4 regions of the Sphingobium sp. KKT206 genome follow, and region 3 is predicted to be linked to each of the others. Evidence: riboswitches for the same ligand, from Rfam matches in the RefSeq annotation. Region 3 holds a riboswitch; each other region holds the start of a gene.

Region 1 (3,309 bases), 1.2 Mb from region 3:
CCATAGGCCGACAGGCCGAGCGTCTGGGTGCCGTAGCTGACCTGATACCATTTATCGAACAGGTTGATGACGCGGCCATACAGCTCGACCCGGTCGGTGATGCCATAGGAGGCGAGCAGGTCGACCACCGTATAGGCCTTAGTCGCGCCGCCAAAGCCCGACGAGTCGCCATCATGATAGCGCACCCGCGCGGTCATCGACGCGCGTTCGGCCGGGGTCAGGATGACCGATGTGGTGCCGGTATAGCGCGGGCGGCCGCTGTTTACATAGGTGCCGTCCATGTCGCGATCGATTTCATGGTCGGTATAGCCATAGGTCTGGCTGACACCGAGCCAGGGCAGCGGCTGGGCGGTGACGCCAACCTCTATCCCCTCCGCGCGGGTGCGGCCGAACTGGCCATAGCCGCCAAAGGGCGGACGGCTGCCGTCGAAATTAATCTCGTTCGTCTTGCGGGTGAAGAAATAGCTGACCTGCGCGGTCAGCCCTTCGGCCAGCGCCAGGTCGAAGCCGACATCGCCGCCCCGGCTGGTTTCGACTTCAAGGTCTGGATTGCCATAGGTGGGGTCGAACAATTGATAGAGGCCCGGTGCCTTGGCCCCGGTGCCATAGCTGGCGCGCAGCTTGAGCGCGCCCAGCGCATAAGCCAGCGTGCCGCGATAGGTATCGAACGTGCCGAAGCGGCTGTTGTCGTCGACCCGCGCCGCGCCGGTGAGGGTAAGCCCCGCGACCGGCCGCAGCGCGATTTCGGCATAGGCCGACCGCGTGTTGACGCGGGCGGGGAAAGCGCCGGAAAAGCTGGTGATCTGGGTCGTCTTCTCCCGCTCATAATTGCCGCCCGCGGCCAGGCTGACGGGGCCGGTGCCGCCATAGGCGAGGGCCAGCGTCAGCTCGTCCTTGGTGCCACGGAACAGGTCGCCCTCGGCCCGGTTCCAGATGCCGAAATAGCGGCGGCGCGCGGCATAGCGGCTGGCGGTCAGGTCGGCGGTGAACTGGCCGTCCAGGCTTTTGTAGCTGGCCTGGCCCGCGGCGGCATAGTCGCGCGTTTTGGCGGTATCGTCGCTGTCGGACGTCGTATTGTCGAGATCGCTGAAGGCATCGAACCAATAGCCGATCGCTTGCAGCGAGAGGGTTTCGGTCGCCTGATAGCCGACCCGGCCGCTAAAGCCGTAACGGCGATATTCGTCCTTTTCGGTTGCCGACCCTGCGGGGCTGGCGGTGCGGGGATCGGCGAGCGAGGGGCCGTCATGGCGATAGCCGGTCGCGCTCAGGCGGAAATCGAGCGCGCCGCTCTTGCCCAGCAAGGATGCGCCGCCGCTGCGCATGCCATAGGAACCGGCTTCGGCCTCGGCATTGACCTGCAGTCCCTCGTCGGTCGCGCGCTGGGTGATGATATTGATGACGCCGCCGACCGCATCGGAGCCATAAAGCGAGCTTTGGTTGCCGCGCAGGATTTCGACCCGGTCGATGTCGCGGCTGGTCAGGTGATCGGCCTGGAACTGGGTGCTGATCGCGCTGGGATCGCCCAACTCGATACCGTCGATCAGCCAGAGAATCTCATTATTGTTCGATCCCCGGATGCGCACGCTGGTCAATTGGCCTGGCCGGTCGGCCGTCGTCTGCACGCCGGGCGCGTCCTGCAATATGTCCTTCAGGAAGAGGATCTGGTTGCGCTGAATATCGGCGCGGGTGATGATCGACACCGCGCTGCCGATCTCGCGCGCTTCGCTGGTCACGCGCGAGGCGGTGACGATGATCGGGGTGCTGTTGCCGCTCAGGTCCGAAATCTGTTCGGGGGCCTGGGCGAAAACGGGGCTGGCAGCAACGAGCGCCAGCAGGGATATGCCGTATTTAACCATATATAGTCTCCTCCGCGCCGAGCGATATCGGGCGGTGGAGCATGTCGATGATAGGCGCATGGCCTCGCGCATCGACGGCCGACGCAGGGCGACGAACCGGCGCATATATAGCCCAGCGTCCCACGACGGTTGCGGCCCCGGCCGCCTTCCTGTCGTCGCTCAGACGGAGAGTTACCGTGCCGCGGCCATCCCCTGGACCAAGGCAAGAGCGACCAGAACGCCGGCAGGTCTCCTGGCTCACGGGTCATGGCGTCATGTACGACCTTCCCAGACGTTTGACGGTCCAGTGGCTGCTTCCTTCGAAGAGGAAGCCGTGTACATCACGCTCACCGCTTACAGTTGCAGGGACAGCTGCGGCTTTGGATGGTGTGAGCCATCCGCACCGCCTTCCCTTTTAAGCCTCGATCAAGAGGCACCGGCGCGATCTTGCCCGTTGCGCTCAAGCGAGCGCTACGGACGGCAGCCCGATAGCGGGCGGCAGGCCATCACGCAAGGCGGCAATTGCCGCCCCGGCTTCATGCTGTCAGTCGAACAGGCTGGATACCGAGCTTTCGTCGGCAATGCGCTTGATCGCTTCGCCCAGCAGCGGGGCGATGGGCAGGTGGCGGACCTTCTTGGCGGTGTTGACCGCCTCGGTCCCCTGGATCGTGTCGGTAATGACCAGTTCCAGCAGGTCGGACGCATCCACGCGCGCAACCGCGCCGCCCGACAGCACGCCATGGCTGACATAGGCGACGACATCCTCGGCCCCGGCGGCCTTGAGCGCGGAGGCCGCGTTGCACAGCGTTCCCGCCGAATCGACGATATCGTCGATCAGGACGCAGAAACGCCCCGCGACGTCGCCGATGATGTTCATCACTTCCGATTCGCCCGCGCGCTCACGCCGCTTGTCGACGATGGCGAGCGGGGCGTTGTCGAGCCGCTTGGCGAGCGCGCGGGCGCGCACCACGCCGCCGACGTCGGGCGACACGACCATCAGGTTGCGATCACCAAAGCGCGCCTGGATATCCGCCGACATCACTGGCGCACCGAACAGATTGTCGGTCGGAATATCGAAGAAGCCCTGGATCTGACCCGCATGCAGATCGACCGACAGGACGCGGTCGGCGCCCGCCTTGGTGATCAAATTGGCGACCAGCTTGGCGCTGATCGGGGTGCGGGGGCCGGGCTTCCGGTCCTGCCGGGCATAGCCGAAATAGGGGACGACGGCGGTGATTCGCTTGGCCGATGCGCGCTTGAGCGCATCGATCATGATCAGCAATTCCATCAGATTGTCGTTGGTGGGATAACTGGTCGATTGCAGCACGAACACATCTTCGCCCCGGACATTTTCGTGGATTTCCACGAACACTTCCTCATCGGCGAAGCGGCGGACGCTGGCGTCGGTCAGGGGAATTTCGATATAGTCGGCGATGGCGGCCGCGAGCGGCTTGTTCGAATTGCCGGTCATGAG
Region 2 (3,309 bases), 1.6 Mb from region 3:
GCCAAGGCCGCGCACCCAGCGGTCCACCTGATCGCGCACCTGCGGGGCTTTCAGCGAGGGGACGAAGATCGACAGTGCGTCAAAGCCGTGCCGGTCGAACGCGGCATGCAGGGCGGCAAACGGGTCCAGATCGTGGGCGGTCAGGTAAGAACGATAGAAGATGATCAGGACCAGCGGTCGTCCGGGATTGCGCGCAAAGGATTCAGGATCGACGACGCCCCGGTCGGGATGCCAACCTCCCGCCATAGGCAGCGGCTCGCAATTTTGGGGAGGGGTATCGATCAGCCCTGCCAGCCGTGAAAGCGCAACAAGCGCCGCCTGCGCCGCCCCTGCACCGCCGGCATCGCACAATTGCGCAAGGCTTCTCAAAGCAGGCACGGGGACGGTCGAAACTGCATCCAGCCGCCCGTCCTCCCAGCCGTCGCCGGGCAGCACGGCCAGCGCGATGCCTCGCGACCGGGCCAGAGCCTCCACTCGTTCCAGCCCGTAACTCCAATAGGGCGTACCGCCAATCAGCCGGATCAGGATCGCCTTCGCACCTGACAGCGTCCGCTCGACATAGGTGTCGACCGATAGCGGGTGCATAAGCGCTGCCAGATTGGCGAGCCGCAGCGAAGGAAATGTCGCATCGTCTGCACGGGCCTGATGCCATGCCGCCGCGAACGCCCCCAGATCGCTGTCCGAAAAGGACAGGACCACAAGATCCGCAGGCTCTTGCCCCAGATCCTGCGGGACGGCGGTTTCCTCCATCCCGTGCGTTTCGCGGAAAATGACGTGCATCGCCTGCGCCTTACGCCAGCAGCACCGCGCGAATGGCGTCTGGATCGACATGATCGTGCTCGGCAATGGCGACCAGCGTGGTGCGGCGCGGCTCGTCAGGCCGCCACGGACGGTCGTACTGGTGGCGCACCCGCGCGCCTACCGCCTGCACCAGCAGCCGCATCGGCTTGCCCGCAACGGCGGCATAGCCCTTCACGCGCAGGATATGGTGATCGCGCGCCAGCGTTTCGATCCGCGCGACAAGGGCCGCCGGATCGGCAATTTCGCCCCATTCGATAACGGCGCTGTCAAAATCATCGTGTTCGTGATCATCATCCCCATCATGGTGCGATGGGCGCGCGGCGATGTCGTCCTCGGCGGCGGCATCAAGCCCCAGAATCACGCGCGGATCGACCACGCCTTCGGTCAGTTCGATCACCGGCACCGGGCGGCCAAGCTCTGCCGCGATGATCGCGCGTGCGGCGGCAACGCCTTCGGGTCCGGCCAGATCAACCTTGGTCAGCAGGATCATATCGGCGCAGGCAAGCTGGTCCTCGAACACTTCGGACAGCGGCGTTTCGTGATCGATGCTCGGATCGGCGGCGCGCTGGGCGTCAAGCGCGGCCACATCGGGCGCAAACCGGCCTGCCGCAACCGCCTCGGCATCGGCCAGCGCCAGCACGCCGTCCACGGTGATCCGGCTGCGGATCGCTGGCCAGTCAAACGCCTTGAGCAGCGGCTTTGGCAACGCCAGACCCGATGTCTCGATCAGGATGTGATCCGGGCGGGGATCAAGCGCGAGGAGCTTCTCGACCGTAGGAATGAAATCGTCCGCCACGGTGCAGCAGATGCAGCCATTGGCCAGTTCGACGATGTTTTCCGCCGGGCAGTCTGGAATGGCGCAGGATGCAAGAATGTCGCCATCCACACCCAGCGTACCGAATTCGTTGACCACCACCGCCAGCCTGCGGCCGCCCGCATTGCGGATCAGGTGGCTGATAAGCGTGGTTTTCCCCGCGCCCAGAAAGCCCGTGATGATGGTGACAGGCACCTTTGACAGGTCGGCCACAAGCAATTCCTCCGCGCGCCAGAGCGACAAACGGCGGGGCTTGCCGGACAAGTCCGGTCGGCGCGCGACGACGGGCGAGCGCGACAAAGCACCCGTTACCACGCGACCGTGCAGCCCCAGCCACACAGCTTCGTCGCTCAGACGGAGAGTTACCGTGCCGTGACCATCCCCTGGATCAGGCAAGAGCGACCGGTGCGCCGGCAGGTCTCCTGGCTCGCGGGTCACAGCTTGATGCACGCCTTCCCAGACTTGGCGCTTGCGCGCTGTCCAGTGGCCGCCCCTGAGTTCAGGAGCATGTGCATCGCGCTATCCGCTTACAGTTGCAGGGACAGCCACGGATTTGGGAGCAAGCCCCCGCACCGCATTCCCGATTAAGCCCCTTGCGAGGGCACCGGCGCGATCATCGAAGGGCGGAATCAACCCGTCCTTCGCCATGCGCCCTAGACGAAGATCGGAGCCAAGCCAATTGATGATGTTGCTTCATGCAACGATGGACGATCAGGTAACGACAGAAACCTCGATCTCATCGAACCGCTTCCAGCGATAGATCGCGTAACTCGCCAGCCAACAGAACACGAAAAGTCCGATGATGGCGAAGCCCAGACCATTGAAATTTTCGCCCAATTCAATGGCGATCCGCCATGGGGCACCCGTAAGGGCCAGTTTGTCGCCAATCAGGGCCAGCGTTTCGATTCCACCAATGACAATCGCCACGATGGCCGAGATCAGGGTGATTGTGATGTTGTAGTAGAGCTTGCGGATCGGCTTCACGAAGGCCCATTCATAAGCGCCCAGCATCACCACGCCGTCCGCCGTATCGATGAGGGCCATACCGACCGCGAACAGGGCGGGCAGGACCAGGATTGTCCCGATCGACAGGCCATCGGCGGCCTGGCTGGCCGACATGCCCAGAATGGCAACTTCGGTTGCGGTATCGAACCCAAGCCCGAACAGAAACCCCAGCGGGGCCATATGCCAGCTTTTGTTCACAAGGCGGAACATCGGCCTGAACAGTCTGGAAAGCAGACCGCGCCCACCCAATAACAGATCAAGATCGTCCTCGACATAGCTGCCGCCTGCACGAACATGCGCAAAGGTCCGCCAGACAGAGCGCAGGATGACCAGGTTCATGCCGGCGATCGTGAACAGGAAAAGCGCGGAAATCACGGTTGCAATCACGCCGCCGATTTCCTTGAAGGCGCCGAACTGCGACAGCGCGCTGGCCGTCACCGCAATGATGATCGATGCTATGGCAATGATCCCGGAATGCCCGATCGCAAACCAGAAGCCGGCCGAAACCGGGCGCTGACCATCCTGCATCAGTTTGCGCGTCACATTGTCGATGGCCGCAATATGATCGGCATCGACCGCATGGCGCAGGCCAAGCCCCCAGGCAAGCACAGCGGTGCCGAGCATTAACGGCTGCGCATGAAACAGGCTGAATGCCCAGACCCAGACGCCAATGTTGGCGGCGATCAATC
Region 3 (3,309 bases):
GGTGACCCCGGCGTCCCAGCCCTTCGAGCTTTCCGGCTGGAGCAGCTGATTGCCGAAGTCGCTTTGCAGCTGGAACAGCGACGGTGCCTTGAACCCCTCGGCATAGCTGGCGCGCACTGTCGTGCCGGTCTGGCTCACCGTGTAAACGCCGCTCGCCCCAAAGGTGGTGGCTCCGCCAAAGCGGTTGTGGTCATCATGCCGAACGCCGCCGGTCAGGGTCAGGCCCGTCACCGGTGTCGCCACGATCTGCCCGTAAACGCTGTCGATCCGGGCCCGTCCGATGGAAGGACGCGCACCAAAACTGCTGCTGGAAAAGCGCGATGTCTCGCGTTCCAGTCCACCCGTCAGCTGCCAGCCTTCTGCGATATCGAACATGCCCTGATATTCGATACGTTCGTTGCGGCCATTGCCGACAAAGGTCTCGGCAGGCAGGCCGACAAGGCTGAAGTTGCGGCGACGGGTGTCGGTGTACGCATAGCCCAGCCGGTTACGGAAGCGACCGTCGAACAGCGTGGCGTTAACTCCGGTATAGCCGACGATTTCGCGGGTGCGCGATTCCTCGTTCACATCACCAAAGGCAAAGGTTGGTGGAGGGAAGCCATCGATATTCACCCGGCCTTCCGAATACCAGCCGCGCGCATCGAGCGACAACCAGTCGCTCAGCGCCAGATTGAAACTACCGTTGGCACCGTAATTTTCATAGCCATCCTTTTCGATGCCGCCGCGCGCTTCGCTGAATGAGGAGATGCCATCGGTGCGGAAGTATCCTGCGCCCACGCTGGCCGAAAACGGACCGGCTTTTCCGGCAATGTTGCCAACCAGCTGTCCAGTATCGCGATAGCCATATTCGCCGCGTACGTTGACTGTCAGGGCGTCCGTCGGCTGGCGAGTGATCATGTTGATAACCCCGCCGATCGCTTGGCTGCCCCAAAGCACCGACGATGGTCCGCGCAAAACCTCAATTCGCTCGATGTTGCCGATCAGCAGATTGCCGAAGTTGAAGCCGCCCCCCGGCGACGAAGGGTCGTTGAGCTTGATGCCATCGACCAGCGCCACGGTCTGATCGCTCTCTGCACCGCGAATGAACACCGATGTGGATGTCCCGACGCCGCCGTTGCGCGTGATGCTGACACCCGGCACGGTTCGCAGGATATCGGCGACGGTTTGGGTCTGCCGCCGCTCGATTTCGGCCGAATCGATCACCGTGATGGATTGGCCGACCCTTTCGACGGGCTGGGCGCTGCGGTTGGCGGTGACGACGATGACCGGTTCGTGCGGCGACATGGTGCGGACATCATCCTGCGCGTGCGCAATGAAGGTGCCGCAAAGCCCGAGAGCTGCGGTGGAAACGGTCACTTTTAAGAACAGATTTTGCATGTGTATCCCCTGTCAAACAACAAGGGGTTGCTCGCACCAATGGCACGACAGAGCGTTCGCTGGCTTGTCACCCGCGCGCGCCACCCCAATCGATGTCGTCACGCGAGGATTGACCTCGATCACGCTGAACACCCCGTCCGCGCAAAGGACCGACTACAACAGGCAGGTCTCCTGGCTCCCGGGTCAACACGCTCGCCCCGCCTTCCCAAGTGCAAATGCACCCAGTGGCATGAAGGGGCGACCGCTCTCCGGTCACAGTTGCGGGGACAGCCACGGATTACAGGGGTAGATACCTGCTTCCGCGTTCCCTATTAATCCCATCTCTGGGAACCTGTTGCGGCGTCGCAATATGGCGAGCAAAACCGCATTGCAAGGAAAATGCTGTGCTGACCTTCATTACTGGCGGGTCCCGCTCGGGCAAAAGCGCGCCCGCCACACCAACACCATCCATGATTGTGACCAACGTATCCAGCGGCGCGACCCGGACCAGCATTTTCCCAAATCTCCGCGCGCAATGTTCTGGCTGCTGGTCCGCAGCATCACCGGTCTCAACTATTATCGGGTGGCGCGCGCTGGACGCATCTGGGCACCCATCGCCAATTTCCACAATCCCAAACGCTTCGGTTTCGATTACCGCCTGTCGCTGCGCCTACGCTATGTCGCATGGGCCGTGCTGGTCTATGGCGCGATATTGTGGTCGCCCTTTCGCTGGCAGATACTGGGCCTGATCCTCATCCCGCAATTTTTCTGGGTCAATGTCTTCAACCGCATCCGCGCCATGGCCGAGCATAACGGCCTCCCCGATAATCACGAACTCAACGGCACCCGCACCGTCATCCCGACCTTGCTCGACAGGCTCCTCATCGGGCCGCTCAACATCAGCTATCATCTGGAACATCACCTCTTCCGGTCCGTCCCCTGGCATAATCTGCGCCGCCTGCACCTCCATCTGATGGCCAACCCAACCTGTGCGGCGAACGCGCATGTGTCGCGCGGATATTGGGGCATGATCCGGGAGCTCATGCCGACGCGTGGCGTGAGCGGGAGTGACGGGGGATTGGGTGAGGCGGCAGCCCAAAGATCTCCCGGACGCTATTGCGCCATCCTTTTGCAGGTGGATGGAGCAGACATGATTGCCACACGCAGACGTCTCCACGATTGCGAAGGCTGCATCAACGGTATGTTTGCAAAAATCGAAAAACCGTCGAGCATTCTTTGTCGTATACTCGAATAAAGCACCAATATTTCTTACCAATTTTCCAGAGCTCATGGATATGATCGGGCAGAGATATTCTGGTGCAGCAAAACCAGATTAACGGATGCTTAGTTTTGGGAGAGTATTTTTACTTGTAGCAGTTGTTAGCCTTGAGCCGCGTGTACATACCTACGCACAGAGGCGCATGGTTAGTGTTGCAAGCGCAGTGATATCGTGCGAGGCAGGTCTTGATGAATCCATTTTCCGTTCACTGTGCCAGCCCTTTCCTTGTTGCCTCGTTCCCTCAACCACAAGCTGTTTTGAGTTGGTCGCTGACGCGGCCAGGCTTCGCAGAAGTCAGCAGTGTCGCATGGCTCTATGTCCGGGATGCCGATCTGAGCATGGATGTCGATCCAGCCTTGCTGCTTAGAAAAAGCATGCAGTCGGCGGGATTGACGGATGCGGTCCACCTCATGACATCTCGAGATATCACCAAGCATCACATGTCTCAGGCGTCCTTCGGGCGGGCTACGGCCAGCTGCCTGGCGACCGTCGGTCTTGGTAATGCGGTGCGCGTCGGTTCTGCACCCGTTGCTCATCAGGATGTCGGGACGATCAACCTCCTCGTGCATGTCGATCGCCCTCTGTCACAAGCGGCGCTCGTGGAGACCATTTCAATTGTTGCCCAGGCGCGTACGGTTGCAATGATCGACCTTCCCTGGAAGCCATCTGGATTG
Region 4 (3,309 bases), 1.6 Mb from region 3:
GAATGTACAAACGGAGGATGGCGCAGCAGACGTGCTGCAGCGCCGCCCATCAAGGGATTTCGCTAGAAATTGACCTTTGCGCCAATCCTCACGGTTCGAGGCTCGACGACACGACTCAACCGGCCTTCCACCGGAGCACCTGCATCAAAGGCGGGGATGTAGGACTCGTAATAATAGGCGATGTCCTTGTCCCGGCTGTCGAAGATGTTCAGCACTTCTCCAAATATCTCGACCTTCTTGCCCGTCCACGCGGCGCGGGCATTCATGACGGTGCTGCCCCGATCCCGGACACTGTTGTCCTCGACAAGCGGAGAAGGTCCGAGGTGGCGCACCCGAATGCTGGCTTCCCAGGGATCAAGAATGATGGCGGCACCGGCTGAAGCCGCGTTCTCAAATGCATTAGGGATGTGATCGCCATTGTCGAAGCGGGCATGGCTGGCAGTATAGTTTCCATCAAGCGCAAGCCACGGGAACGGCCGCCAGAAGGCGACGATTTCATAGCCATGACACCCACTGGCACCCGACGTTCAACAGCATTGGAATCGCCAATGAAACGAAGCTCGCTGCCGACATGCAGCCACCAGTAAGTCGCGGTTAACGTGACCCCGGAGAATTGAAGGCGTCCCCCCAGTTCCTTGCCGATGCCGCGAACGAGAACCGGAACAGGCGTGCCCCTGTTTACCGCACCCCGAACGTCGTTGGAATGGAATCCACGGACCCAGTTGGCGTAGAGTTCAAGTTGCGGTGTAACCTGATAGGCGATCGAGACCTTAGGTGAGAGAATCGACGCCGAGCCACTGCCTTCTCCCAGCGACGCCGCAACCACATCTCGTGCACGCACGGAATAGTGATAATAGTCCCCGCGAAGACCACCTGTCACACGCAGTCCAGCCAAGAGTTTCCAAGCGACTTCGCCGTAGAGCGCGGAAGACAATTCCCCGACCTGATAGTGCCCGAGAGATTCAAGAAATGTGCGGACAGCCGTTCGATCGACACCAACATTCCCGATGGCATCGTATCTGTTTTCGGTGCCAAGGCTCACAGCCAGACTGTCAGCGATTTCCCAATTTTTTTGAGCGGACAGCCCTAGTACCCAATGCCGGTCGAACTGCTTGATCTGCGCGCTTGTGCCATCCGGATCGGTGTAAGTGGGGTTCGACAACATCGACCAGTCGTAAAACTGGGCATAGACATTGGCGCGCCATGTCGGTTGCTTGACCGCGATGTTAGCCACCTGGCGCGTCATCTCACCCCGCGCGGAAGGATCTGGAGAGCAGAACACATCCGCACACAACGCCGTGCCGATAATGCGCTCCGGGATTTGCTCGGTAGGGTGCCATGTCGCCCGGTAGGCATGGAGAGATGCCTCCAATGTGCCCGCACCGCTCGGCATGCTATATTTCGCGAAACCCGAGTAATGGCGAAGACGTTCAGTTTCCTGCCACGGTCCGTCGTAGGTCTTGGCCTGAGCGACAAGCGTGAGATCTCCCACGCCCACGTCGTGCACTGTTCCGCCTACGGCGACGCGGCGCCAACCATATGAACCAGCCTCGGCCGATGCCCACGGCCGGTGGTAACCCTTGATGGTCATCATATAGGCTGCTCCCGCCAGAGCGAAATCACCGCCGTCGGCGCGATAGGGCCCTTTACGAAAATCCTCCCGGCCCACGATCTCCGGAATGAGGCCGTTGAGGTCGAGATAGCCGTGACCGTGTCCGTGTGTGCGAAAGTTCATCTGCAGTTCATCGATATAGGTGGTGAAGTCAGACCCATGGTCGAGGTTGAAACCGCGCAGGAAATACTGGTTGGCTTTGCCGCTCCCCGAATGCTGGGCTGCAACCAGCCCGGGCACCGCTTCCAGCAGTTCCGCCACGCGGAGAAGTGGCCGCACGAGGACATCGGCCCCTCCGACGCTTCCCTCGCTGGCTGATCTGGCAGTGCCGATCATGGCCTCACCACGACCGAAAACCACGATGTCGTTGCCCGCCTCGACCGCGTCCGCGCTTGTTTGCGATCCCTTCTCAAAGGGTTCGGCAAAGGCTGGCGTTCCCATACAGATCAGCGCAAGTGCGCTGCTGGTAGTAATGGTCTTGATCACGAAATAGTCCTCCGGCGTCTTGCGACGTGGCCGGGGCATACCCGCGCGAACGGGCGAGCCGCGCGGCGGCCGGACGCCATGGGCGGCCGACGCACGTCTCCGATGCGGCCCCAGCCGCTCATTCGTCGCTCAGACGGAGTTCACCGTGCCGCAGCCATCCTCTGGACCAAGGCAAGAGCGACCAGACGCCGGCAGGTCTCCTGGCTCACGGGTCACAGCTTGATGCACGCCTTCCCAGACCTCGCATGATTTAGCGTCCGGCCCAGTGGCTGCCCCTTCAAAGAGGAGCCATGTACATCGCGCTATCCGCTTACAGTTGCAGAGACAGCCGCGGATTTGGAAGCAAGCTTCCGCACCACATTCCCGATTAAGCCCCTTTTGGGGGCACCGGCGCGATCAATGAAAGCCGAACTTGTCCGCCTCTCAATCCCTCGCCTAACTGAAGTGAACGGAAAAGCCAATAACGCTTGGAGCTGGGATTTAATCAACGATTACTGCATCCCGCGCCACCATTGCCATTGGCACGGCCAGAGCGCGCCAACCGCACGCACTCGCTTTGAATGGCGGGTTTTCCCTGAACCTGTCGTTGGCCATCGGACTCCTGTACGCCCGGAAGTGGTCGCGACCTGTCGATTAGCGGAAGGACCGCACCTAGGAACAAGAAATTGGCAGCTGAACGGCGACAAAGGGTCGGATTTTACGAAGCACACTTGCCCCTCTCTTAATCAAATGGGTGGGATCTGCACGGCCCAGCCTACTAAAATGGCTCGAACTTCATGGCGGCTCACTGATGATTACAGTTTTCCAAGCCGCACCGCACCTACCCCATTTGCCAAACAACATAAAATCAGTGTCGGAATCCGGTCAGTGCCCAAAACAGACTCGAATTGATCGAACGCTTTACGGACCGCGCTATCCATCAAAAAATCAGCTATGCGATTGCCTTGTGCGCGCAGGCTCCCAATCTAGACGTTGATGGCCAGCCTGTTCCCCGACCTGTTTGAGACTCCGAAAATCCCGGGCTTGTCCTATCGGGAAGACCTTATCTCCCGCGATGAAGAGTTGAGGCTGATCGACGGGATCGACGCATCCGCGCTCGAGCCGTTTCGTTTCCAGGGTTGGCTCGGCAAGCGCCTGACCAGTTCCTATGGCTGGCGCTACGACTTCGACGACGCACGCTTCGGACCTACAGATCCCATGCCGGATTGGCT

Evidence for each region. A riboswitch is a leader RNA that binds a small molecule or an ion and turns the genes downstream of it on or off. The one in region 3 is predicted to bind cobalamin.
Region 1: another riboswitch for cobalamin. It lies ahead of ACZ2HM_RS15500 (TonB-dependent receptor plug domain-containing protein); the one in region 3 lies ahead of ACZ2HM_RS03340 (TonB-dependent receptor plug domain-containing protein).
Region 2: another riboswitch for cobalamin. It lies ahead of cobW (cobalamin biosynthesis protein CobW); the one in region 3 lies ahead of ACZ2HM_RS03340 (TonB-dependent receptor plug domain-containing protein).
Region 4: another riboswitch for cobalamin. It lies ahead of ACZ2HM_RS13465 (TonB-dependent receptor); the one in region 3 lies ahead of ACZ2HM_RS03340 (TonB-dependent receptor plug domain-containing protein).

Annotation. Positions count from the first base shown of each region.
Region 1 covers NZ_CM145764.1:3,197,991-3,201,299, forward strand. Annotated here, with positions in the region: gene ACZ2HM_RS15500 (TonB-dependent receptor plug domain-containing protein) at 1-1,856, opposite strand, end outside; cobalamin riboswitch at 2,062-2,291, opposite strand; gene ACZ2HM_RS15505 (ribose-phosphate pyrophosphokinase) at 2,380-3,309, opposite strand, start outside.
Region 2 covers NZ_CM145764.1:2,773,446-2,776,754, forward strand. Annotated here, with positions in the region: gene cobN (cobaltochelatase subunit CobN) at 1-780, opposite strand, end outside; gene cobW (cobalamin biosynthesis protein CobW) at 791-1,828, opposite strand; cobalamin riboswitch at 2,011-2,239, opposite strand; gene ACZ2HM_RS13460 (HoxN/HupN/NixA family nickel/cobalt transporter) at 2,327-3,309, opposite strand, start outside.
Region 3 covers NZ_CM145764.1:697,311-700,619, forward strand. Annotated here, with positions in the region: gene ACZ2HM_RS03340 (TonB-dependent receptor plug domain-containing protein) at 1-1,377, opposite strand, end outside; cobalamin riboswitch at 1,522-1,727, opposite strand; gene ACZ2HM_RS03345 (fatty acid desaturase) at 1,727-2,611, shown strand; gene ACZ2HM_RS03350 (adenosylcobinamide amidohydrolase) at 2,824-3,309, shown strand, end outside.
Region 4 covers NZ_CM145764.1:2,776,838-2,780,146, forward strand. Annotated here, with positions in the region: partial or broken gene ACZ2HM_RS13465 (TonB-dependent receptor) at 63-2,053, opposite strand; cobalamin riboswitch at 2,272-2,505, opposite strand; gene ACZ2HM_RS13470 (alpha-ketoglutarate-dependent dioxygenase AlkB) at 3,122-3,309, shown strand, end outside.